Regions from separate parts of the Comamonas sp. Z3 genome, predicted to be linked through region 2. Evidence: predicted binding sites of a transcription regulator. Region 2 holds the regulator's gene; the other holds the start of a gene.
What was found. The regulator sigma-54, encoded in region 2, starts transcription at its own class of promoters, with help from an activator protein. The targets are predictions, from matches to a motif close to TGGCANGNAANCTGCTTT.

Region 1: the regulator sigma-54 is predicted to act here: its motif matches at 2,106-2,123, upstream of FSY59_RS10330 (ammonium transporter).

What each region holds. Positions count from the first base shown of each region.
Region 1 covers NZ_VOQU01000003.1:395,974-400,392, forward strand. Annotated here, with positions in the region: gene FSY59_RS10320 (C4-dicarboxylate transporter DctA) at 1-259, opposite strand, end outside; gene cls (cardiolipin synthase) at 505-1,950, opposite strand; gene FSY59_RS10330 (ammonium transporter) at 2,159-3,391, shown strand; gene FSY59_RS10335 (hypothetical protein) at 3,418-3,738, shown strand; gene FSY59_RS10340 (glycerophosphodiester phosphodiesterase family protein) at 3,843-4,419, opposite strand, start outside.
Region 2 covers NZ_VOQU01000004.1:680,770-685,188, reverse strand. Annotated here, with positions in the region: gene FSY59_RS15310 (thiol:disulfide interchange protein DsbA/DsbL) at 1-273, shown strand, start outside; gene lptA (lipopolysaccharide transport periplasmic protein LptA) at 404-1,060, shown strand; gene lptB (LPS export ABC transporter ATP-binding protein) at 1,057-1,839, shown strand; gene FSY59_RS15295 (RNA polymerase factor sigma-54) at 1,985-3,586, shown strand; gene FSY59_RS15290 (S41 family peptidase) at 3,590-4,419, opposite strand, start outside.

The DNA.
Region 1 (4,419 bases), on a different contig from region 2:
CGATGGTGGTCAGCACCTCGAAATAGATCAGGGCCTTGACGCCCACGCGACCGACGCGCTTGAGGTCGCCCGCGCCGGCAATGCCGTGCACGACCACGCAGAACACCAGTATGGGAATGATCATCTTGATGAGCTTGATGAAGCCATCGCCCAGGGGTTTGAGTTTCACGGCCCATTCAGGGGCCAGCAGTCCGGCGAGCACACCCAGTATGAGTGCGATCACCACCTGTCCGAACAGTGATCTGACAAAGCGGCGCATAGTCGTCTTTCGCAAGTTGTGGAATCTTGTATGCAAGTTGGAGAAAACTTGCATGCAAGAATGTAGGCAAGCGAAAGGCGTGCCAGCAGAGGGTATTCCTGAAGATTTGTGTCAATTCGGAGAGGATCAGCCCTGACTTTCATGCATGAAATAAAGGGGCGAACCGGCTTGGTGCGAGATTGGCGGGCTGTGTGCACGCGCGTGGTGCGCGGATGCGGCTCATGCCCAAAGCCAGGGCATGAGGCTTACAGCAGCGGGCTCAAGGCGCCCAGCAAGTTGTCCCAGATGCGTTTCCACCAGCGAGTGGCACGCACCTGTTCCAGCGTCACCGCATCGGAATCGCGCAGATAGCTTTGCTGGCGCTGACGGATGGCCTGGGTAGTGGCTTCGTCGTGCAGCAACACATTGTTCTCGAAGTTCAGGTCAAAGCTGCGCAGGTCCAGATTCGTGGAGCCGATCAGGCTGACCGAGCCGTCCAGGCACAGGGTCTTGGCATGCAGCAGGCCGGGGCGGAATTCGTGGATATGGACGCCAGCGCTCAGCAGCCGCCAGTAGTGGCTGCGGCTGACGGCGCCGACGATCCAGGAGTCATTGCGGGCGGGCAGTATCAGGGTGACCTGCACCTGGCGCAGCGCGGCGGCGCACAAGGCATCGAGCACCGTGCTGTCGGGTACGAAGTAGGGGGTGGAGATCACGACTTCGCGCTGCGCACAGGCCAGCAGGCAGGCAACCAGCTGGGGGGTCGAGCGTGCTCTTTCCGTCGGCCCTTCGGCAATCGCAACGGCATGGAAGCCGTCGTCAGCGGCAGCGCCGGCCTCGGCCTCGATGGCCGGTGGTGAAAGGCTGGCATCGGACTGCGCCCAGTCGCTGGCAAAAGCCTGCTGCATCTGCGTGACCACGGGGCCCTGCAGGCGCAGCATGATGTCCACCCAGGGGGCATAGCGAGCCTTGATGTGAAAGCCTTCGTCGGCGCAGTTCTGGCTGCCGCAATAGTTGATCCTGCCGTCTATGAGCGTGATCTTGCGGTGGTTGCGCAGGTCGATGCGGCTGGTCAGCATGACCTTGAGCAGATTGCTGATGGGCAGGGCAATCGCCAGGTGCACGCCGGCCTGCCGCATCTGCTGCCATAGTGGCGAGCGCGTCAGTGCGCGCGAGCCCAGTCCGTCGACCATGGCCCGGCAGGTCACGCCGCGCTGAGCGGCACGTATCAGGGCATGGGCCATATCGGTGCCGGTGCCGTCGTCCAGCCAGATGTAGTACAGGACGTTGATCTCGTGGCGTGCGGCATCCATGTCGGCCAGCATCTGCGCCCGGGCATGCGCGCCATCGCGCATCAACTCGGCCCTGTGGCCGGGCAGCGGCACAAAGCCGTTGATGGACGAGGCATAGCGAAAGGCCGGCAGCCATTGACCGGGCATGGTCGGCAGTGCCTGCGGGCTGCGGTCGGCATCGGTAGCGGCGCTGCTGTGGGACTGGCAGAACTCGCGCACATTGAGTCTTCTGCGGCCTGGTACGCGGCCCAGGGCTACCTCGCCAAAAAGGTAGTACAGCAGGCAGCTCGCATAGGGCAGCAGCACGATGACCATGAGCCAGGCCAGGCGCACGTCGGGCCGCATGTCCCGGCGCAGCAGGATGCGCAGGCCGAAACCGGTGATCAGCAATACATGAAGAGTCAGCAGCAGCCAGGTCATGAATCAGTGCAGCAACGATGGACCTTGTCGAGCATAACGGGCTCTGCTCCAAGCACAAGCTGCAAGCCCTGATTCATATGCAACGAGCTTGAACTCTTTGATGAAAAAGCGCGGACTGCTATCAGTAATGCAGCGACAGAAGACAGACATGGCGCTGGCATGGAACCTGCTTCCTTTTCTTGTCAAAGCAAACAAGCAGGGGGAGTGCATGGAATTGGTGCCATTGACTGCCATCGACAAGGCAGATACCGGTTGGGTCATGGTTGCGTCGGCGCTGGTCTTGCTGATGACCTTGCCGGGCATCGCCCTGTTCTATGCGGGGCTGGTGCGTCGCAAGAATGTGGTCAACACCATGGTGGCCGTGTTCGCGGTGGCCTGTGTGGTGACCCTGACCTGGTTCGGCCTGGGCTACTCGCTGGCGTTTACGGCCGAGTCTCCCTGGCTCGGCAATCTGGGACGCGCCTGGTTTGCCTCTTTGCACTTTGATGGCCGGCGCAGCGTGATCTCGGTCAGCCATCTGGCGCCGCATCTGCCCGAAGCGGCCTATGCCCTGTTCCAGGCCGCATTCGCCATCATCACCACCTCGCTGATCGTGGGGGCCGTGGTCGAGCGCATGCGCTTTGCGGCCCTGCTGGTGTTTGCCGCGCTGTGGAGCGTGGTGGTCTATGCCCCGGTGGCGCACTGGGTGTGGGAGAGCGGCGGCTGGCTGAACCAGCTGGGCGCACTGGACTTTGCCGGCGGTGCCGTGGTGCATGTGAACGCGGGTGTGGCTGCGTTGGTCTGTGCCTTCATGATGGGGCGCAGGCGTGGCTATGGCACCGAGCCCTTCGAGCCGCACAGCCTGGGCTGGACGGCCATGGGCACGGCGTTGCTGCTGTTCGGCTGGTTCGGCTTCAACGCCGGATCGGCCCTGTCCGCCGACGGGCGTGCAGCGCTGGCCTTTGTGGTCACGCTGGTGGCGGCCTCGGCCGCGGGGCTGGCATGGATGGTGGTGGAGTGGCTGGTGCGCGGCGCTCCGACCTTGCTGGGCCTGCTCTCGGGCATGGTGGGCGGACTGGTGGCCATCACCCCGGCTGCTGGCTTTGTGCAGGTGGGCAGTGCAGTGTGGATAGGCCTGATTGCGGGCGCTGTCTGCTTCTGGGGGGCAACCTGGCTCAAGCGCCGACTGGGGGCCGACGACTCGCTCGATGTCTTCGGCGTGCATGGCGTGGGCGGCATTGCCGGCTCCATCCTCACGGCGGTTTTTGCCGATCCTCTGATCGCGGGCACAGGCGCCACGGTGCTGAATCAGCTGATTGCGGTGGCGGCGGTGGCTGCCTACAGTGCCGCAGCCACGGCCGGGGTGCTGGTGCTGATCCGTCTGCTGATGCCGTTGCGGGTGGATGCCGTGCAGGAAATGGAAGGTCTGGATATCAGCCTGCATCTGGAGCGTCAGCACTAGTGATCCATCAAAGACAGGAGCGGTGTATGGAGGACAGCGAGCGAGTGGCAGTGGCCGCACATCTGCATGTGGTGTTGCGCCGCAAGACGGGCCGGGTGACCGATACCGAATGGATGGCGTGCAACCAGGCCTATGCACAGGCCATGGTGGCTTTTGCGCTGGAGCATGCGCGAGAGCAACAGGACGAGGAGCTGGCGCGCCTGGCCCGGCGTCTGCAGGACAGCTGGAGCGGCGACAAGCCCCGGCATGCAGCGCCTGCCGAGACCGCGCAGAGCGATAGCTCGGTCACCACCAAGGCCGCCGAGATACTGCGCACCTCGGCACGCTATATCGGCGGGCTGCGCTGAGGCACAAGCCGGATCCGAGGCCGGGACGTCTTGCTGCCACGGATCACAATCCCTGTGATCCGTGGTAGTCCGCCGCCGCAGGCTGCGGCGGCAACGAGCCAGGCCTATTGCTTTTTCAGCTCGGCAATATAGGCATCGCGGGCCTTTACGCCATCGGCCGTGAAGTCGGTGAACACGCCGTCAATGCCCAGACGGTAGTAAGCCAGATATTCCTGCAGCGGGTCGCCCTTGAAGATGCCCGCGAGCCGGCTGGCCTCGCTGCGGAAGGTGAAGCTGTGCACCACCAGGCCGGCCTTGTGCGCATTGGCGATCAGGCCGGTGTCCTTGAGCGTGTTGACGTCCTTGAGGCCTGCGCCGTCCTTGTAGGGAACGACGGAATGGGCCAGCACCTGGGGTTTCCAGGGACCGATGCCGTCGGCATAGGTCTTGATCTCGGCCAGGCCTGCCGGCGTCTGCATGACCGCGAAGGTGCGCGCATCGCCGGCCAGAGTCCAGCTGTAGGGGCGGCCGCTGATGAAGGTCCATTCGTCGGCAGTGATATAGCCTACGGAGCCGTCCCTGAAGTTGTAGTCGTTGCCATCGATCAGCTGCACCCCCTTGGCCCGCATGCCTGCCTTGCGCAGATACTTCAGGCTTTCGGGGTCGAAGCTCTGGATGTAGATGGGCGCTTCCTTGCGGTTG
Region 2 (4,419 bases):
GTGGACCGCAACCCGCTCAAGAACGATGAGGCCATCTTTGACTGGATCGGCAAGCAGGGCGTGGATCTGGCCAAGTTCAAGGAGGTCTACAACTCCTTCACCGTGGCCAATCAGGCGCGCAAGGCCACCCAGCTGCAAAACGAGTATGACGTGGAAGGCGTGCCCGCCATGGGCGTGGCCGGCCGCTACTACACGGATGGCACCAAGGCCGGCAATATGGACAATGTGCTGCGCGTGGTCAATGCGCTGATCGCCTCCAGCCGCAAGGCCTGACGCTTGATTTCAGGCGCCAACGACGTTTGATGCCCCGCAAGCCCGCCGTAGCGCGGGCTTTTTTGTGGGTGGTTTTTACGCAAGTTGCAAAAAGGGAATGACTACAATGGATGCAAGAAACGTGCCTTCCATGAAAAAAACACTCCTACCTCTTGCGCTGGCCTGCGCCCTGGCAGCAGCGACCGGCATGGTCCATGCCGAAAAGGCCGACAGCGCCAAGCCCATGAATATCGAGGCGGATGCGCTTCGTCACGACGAGCTGCAGCAGACCAGCGTCTTCACCGGCAATGTGGTGATGACCAAGGGCTCCATCGTGCTGCGCGGCGCCCAGCTTGATGTGCGTCAGGATGCCGAGGGCTATCAGTACGGGGTGATCAAGGCCGAACCCGGCAAGCGTGCCTTCTTCCGTCAGAAGCGCGACACCCTGGCCGGCCAGCCCGAAGAGTTCATCGAAGGCGAAGGCGAAGTCATCGAATACGACGGCAAGGCCGATATCGTCAAGTTCATCCGCCGTGGCGAGATGCGCCGCTACCGTGGTGGCCAGCTCAGCGACCAGGTCACGGGCTCCATCATCGTCTACAACAACATCACCGACGTCTATACCGTCGATGGTCAGAAGACCAGCGGCGGCCTGCCTAGCTCCTCCGTGGGCCAGGGCGGTCGCGTGCGCGCCATCATGGCGCCCAAGGACGGTACGCCGGGCGCACAGCCCAAGCTCGCCACACCTGCCACCCAGCTGCGCCCGAGCATGACGCTGGGCGGCGAGAAAGCCGACGAGAAGAAATGAGCGAGCCGACCTTCTCCAGCAGCCGCAGCGGCGAGTCCGACAGCCGCCTGGAGGCCAAGCATCTGGCCAAGTCCTATGGCAGCCGCAAGGTGGTCAAGGATGTATCGCTGTCCGTGCAAAAAGGCGAGGTGGTCGGTCTGCTCGGCCCCAACGGTGCGGGCAAGACCACATCGTTCTACATGATCGTGGGCTTGGTACGCAGCGATGGCGGCGAGATCTTCATCGACGGCCAGCCGGTGGGCGGCATGCCGATTCACCAGCGCTCGCGCCTGGGCCTGTCCTATCTGCCCCAGGAAGCCTCCATCTTTCGCAAGCTCAGCGTGGAAGACAATGTGCGCGCCGTGCTGGAGCTGCAAAAGGACGAGCAGGGCAAGGCGCTGACGCAGGGCGAGATCGAAAAGCGCCTCACGGGCCTGCTGCAGGAGCTGCGCGTCGAGCATCTGCGCCAGTCGCCGGCGCTGGCGCTGTCCGGCGGTGAACGCCGGCGCGTGGAAATCGCACGTGCCCTGGCCACGCAGCCGCGCTTCATCCTGCTTGACGAGCCGTTTGCCGGTATCGACCCGATTGCGGTGATCGAGATCCAGCGCATCATCGGCTTCCTCAAGGAGCGCGGCATCGGCGTGCTGATTACCGACCACAATGTGCGCGAGACGCTGGGCATCTGCGACCACGCTTTCATCATCAGCGACGGCCATGTGCTGGCCGAAGGCACGCCCGAGGAGATCGTGGAGAACGCCGATGTGCGCCGCGTCTATCTGGGCGAACATTTCAGAATGTGATGACCCCCACGCTCCCTCACTTTGTATGGTCGCTGCCCCCAGAAGGGGCCCTGGCCGTCTGCGCCGGGGTTTGCCCTGGGGCAGCCCGGCGGCAAACCCATAGCACTGCGCGCGTTTGCAATGATTGTCTGGGAGCCGCGCCTCGATGAAGCCAGGTCTCTCGCTACGCGTTTCGCAGCATTTATCACTGACGCCGCAGCTGCAGCAATCCATTCAGCTGCTGCAGCTCTCCACTCTGGAGCTGGCGCAGGAAGTCGAGCAGATGCTGGTCGACAACCCTTTTCTGGAGCGTGCGGGCGATGAGGCCGAAACTGCGGGAGATGCTCCTTTAGATGTAGCTAGTAGCGCCAGTGAATACAGTACTTCAGATAGTATTCATGCTGAAAAAGAAGCATCGCAAGCGCAATTAGCTACTGAAACAGTAGCGGAAGCACCGAGCCCCGAAACCCCGGAAACCCTGAACTGGGAGGCCGACGGCATGGACGGCCAGGACGGCGAATGGGGCGGCGAATCCAGCAGCGAGTGGGATACGCCCTCGGCCAGCAGCTCCACGCGCAACCGCGATGGCGATGACGAAACCGATGCCATCGATCTGGCGCGCGAGCACCAGAGCCTGACCGACTTTCTCCATCGTCAGGCGCTGAGCCTGCATCTGGGCGCGGCAGACACGGCGGCGCTGCGCTTTCTCATCGAGTCGCTCAGCGACGACGGCTATCTCGAGGATTCCCTGCAGGAGCTGGCGCAGAGCCTGGCCGGCGACGATCTGGAAGAGCGCGAGGAGCTGGAGCAGCACTTTGCCATTGCGCTGAAGCTGCTGCAAAGCCTGGAGCCGGTGGGCGTGGGCGCGCGCGATCTGGCCGAGTGCCTGCAGCTGCAGCTGCGCGACCTGATCCGCACGGCCGAGGACGAGGGCACGACCGAGGCGCATATGAACCGGCTGCTGCTGGCGCAGGCCATCTGCGCGCAGCCCATGGACTTGCTGGCGCGGCGCGATCTGCGCAAGCTCACCAGCCTGTGCGGCGCGCGCGAGGAACAGCTGCGCGAGGCCATGGCCCTGATCGCCAGGCTGGAGCCGCGTCCGGGGCGCCGCTTTGTCGACGTGGAGCGCCATATCGTGGTGCCCGATGTCATCGTGCGCCCGGTGCGGGCCGGCTCGGGCAGGGCAGACTTTTCCGTGCAGCTCAACCCCGAGGTCATGCCGCGTCTGCGCGTGCACGACATCTATGCCGGAGTGCTGCGTCGCCACAAGAACAGCGACGGTCATGCGGCGCTGCAGCAGCAGCTGCAGGAGGCGCGCTGGTTCATCAAGAACATCCAGCAGCGCTTCGACACCATCTTGCGTGTTTCCGAAGCCATCGTGGAGCGGCAGAAGAACTTCTTTGTGCATGGCGAGCTGGCCATGCGCCCGCTCGTACTGCGCGATATCGCCGACACGCTGGGCCTGCACGAGTCCACCATCAGCCGCGTGACCACGGCCAAGTACATGGCCACGCCCCAAGGTACTTTCGAGCTCAAGTATTTCTTCGGTTCGGGCCTGGGCACGGAAACCGGCGGCAGTGCCTCCAGCACGGCCGTACGTGCGCTGATCAAACAGTTTGTCGATGCCGAAGATGCCAGAAAGCCGCTGTCGGACGCCAAGCTGGCCGACATGCTCAGGGAGCAGGGCATTGAGTGTGCGCGCCGCACTGTCGCCAAATACCGCGAGCAGCTCAAGATACCGACGACCACGCTGCGCAAGGCGCTCTAAGACTTAGTGCGGCAGCAGCAGGCGGTTGTTGCGTGCCGGGTTGCGCCGGAGCGTAAGAGGCGCAGCATTCGGATCAGGGCTGACACTGCGCTTGCGGGCTGTGGCAGCAAAAGGCTGAGCGGGGCACAAGCCCGTGCTGATATGGTTCATGGCGGCAGCCAGCATGCCTTCCTGCGGGTCACCCAGTGCATGGTCTAAATCATCGGGCACGCTGCAACCGGGCACATAGCGCTGTGTTGGACCATTGCCCGGTGTAAAACCGTCGGCGTAGTCGCCAAAGCCTTTGGCGTTGATACCGGCAAACTCGATAGGGAAGTAACTGATGCCGCAGTTGTCCTTGGCCGTAAAACCATAAGGCTTGCCGCAGGTCGTGCCTCCAATCAGGATGACTTCCACATCCACACCGCGCAGGCCATTGATCAGTGCCTCACTGGCCGAGCACGTGCCCGATTGCGCTAGGACATACACCCGCTTCAGGTTGAGTGTGGGCAAGGGCTGAATATTGCTGCATTCGTTGTTGATGGGAAAGCAGGAGCTGCCATAAAACGGCGTCACCTGCGTTTCTGCGCTGCGGCGTGCGTTGTATTGCAGCGTCTCGAAAGTCTTGCCAGCCGTTTGCGTGCTGCCCGCAATCATGGTTGCCAGCTCTGCAGCGATGAACAGAAAACCACCGCCGTTGTAGCGCAGATCCAGCACTAAATCGCTCACGTTCTGGTTGCGCAGATTGGAAATGGCGGTGACCAGCTGACCTTCGGCGGGCAGCACATGGTCATTGAAGACGATGTAGCCAGCACGCGCACCGCTGTTTAGCGTGAGCACTCGCGATTGCGGCA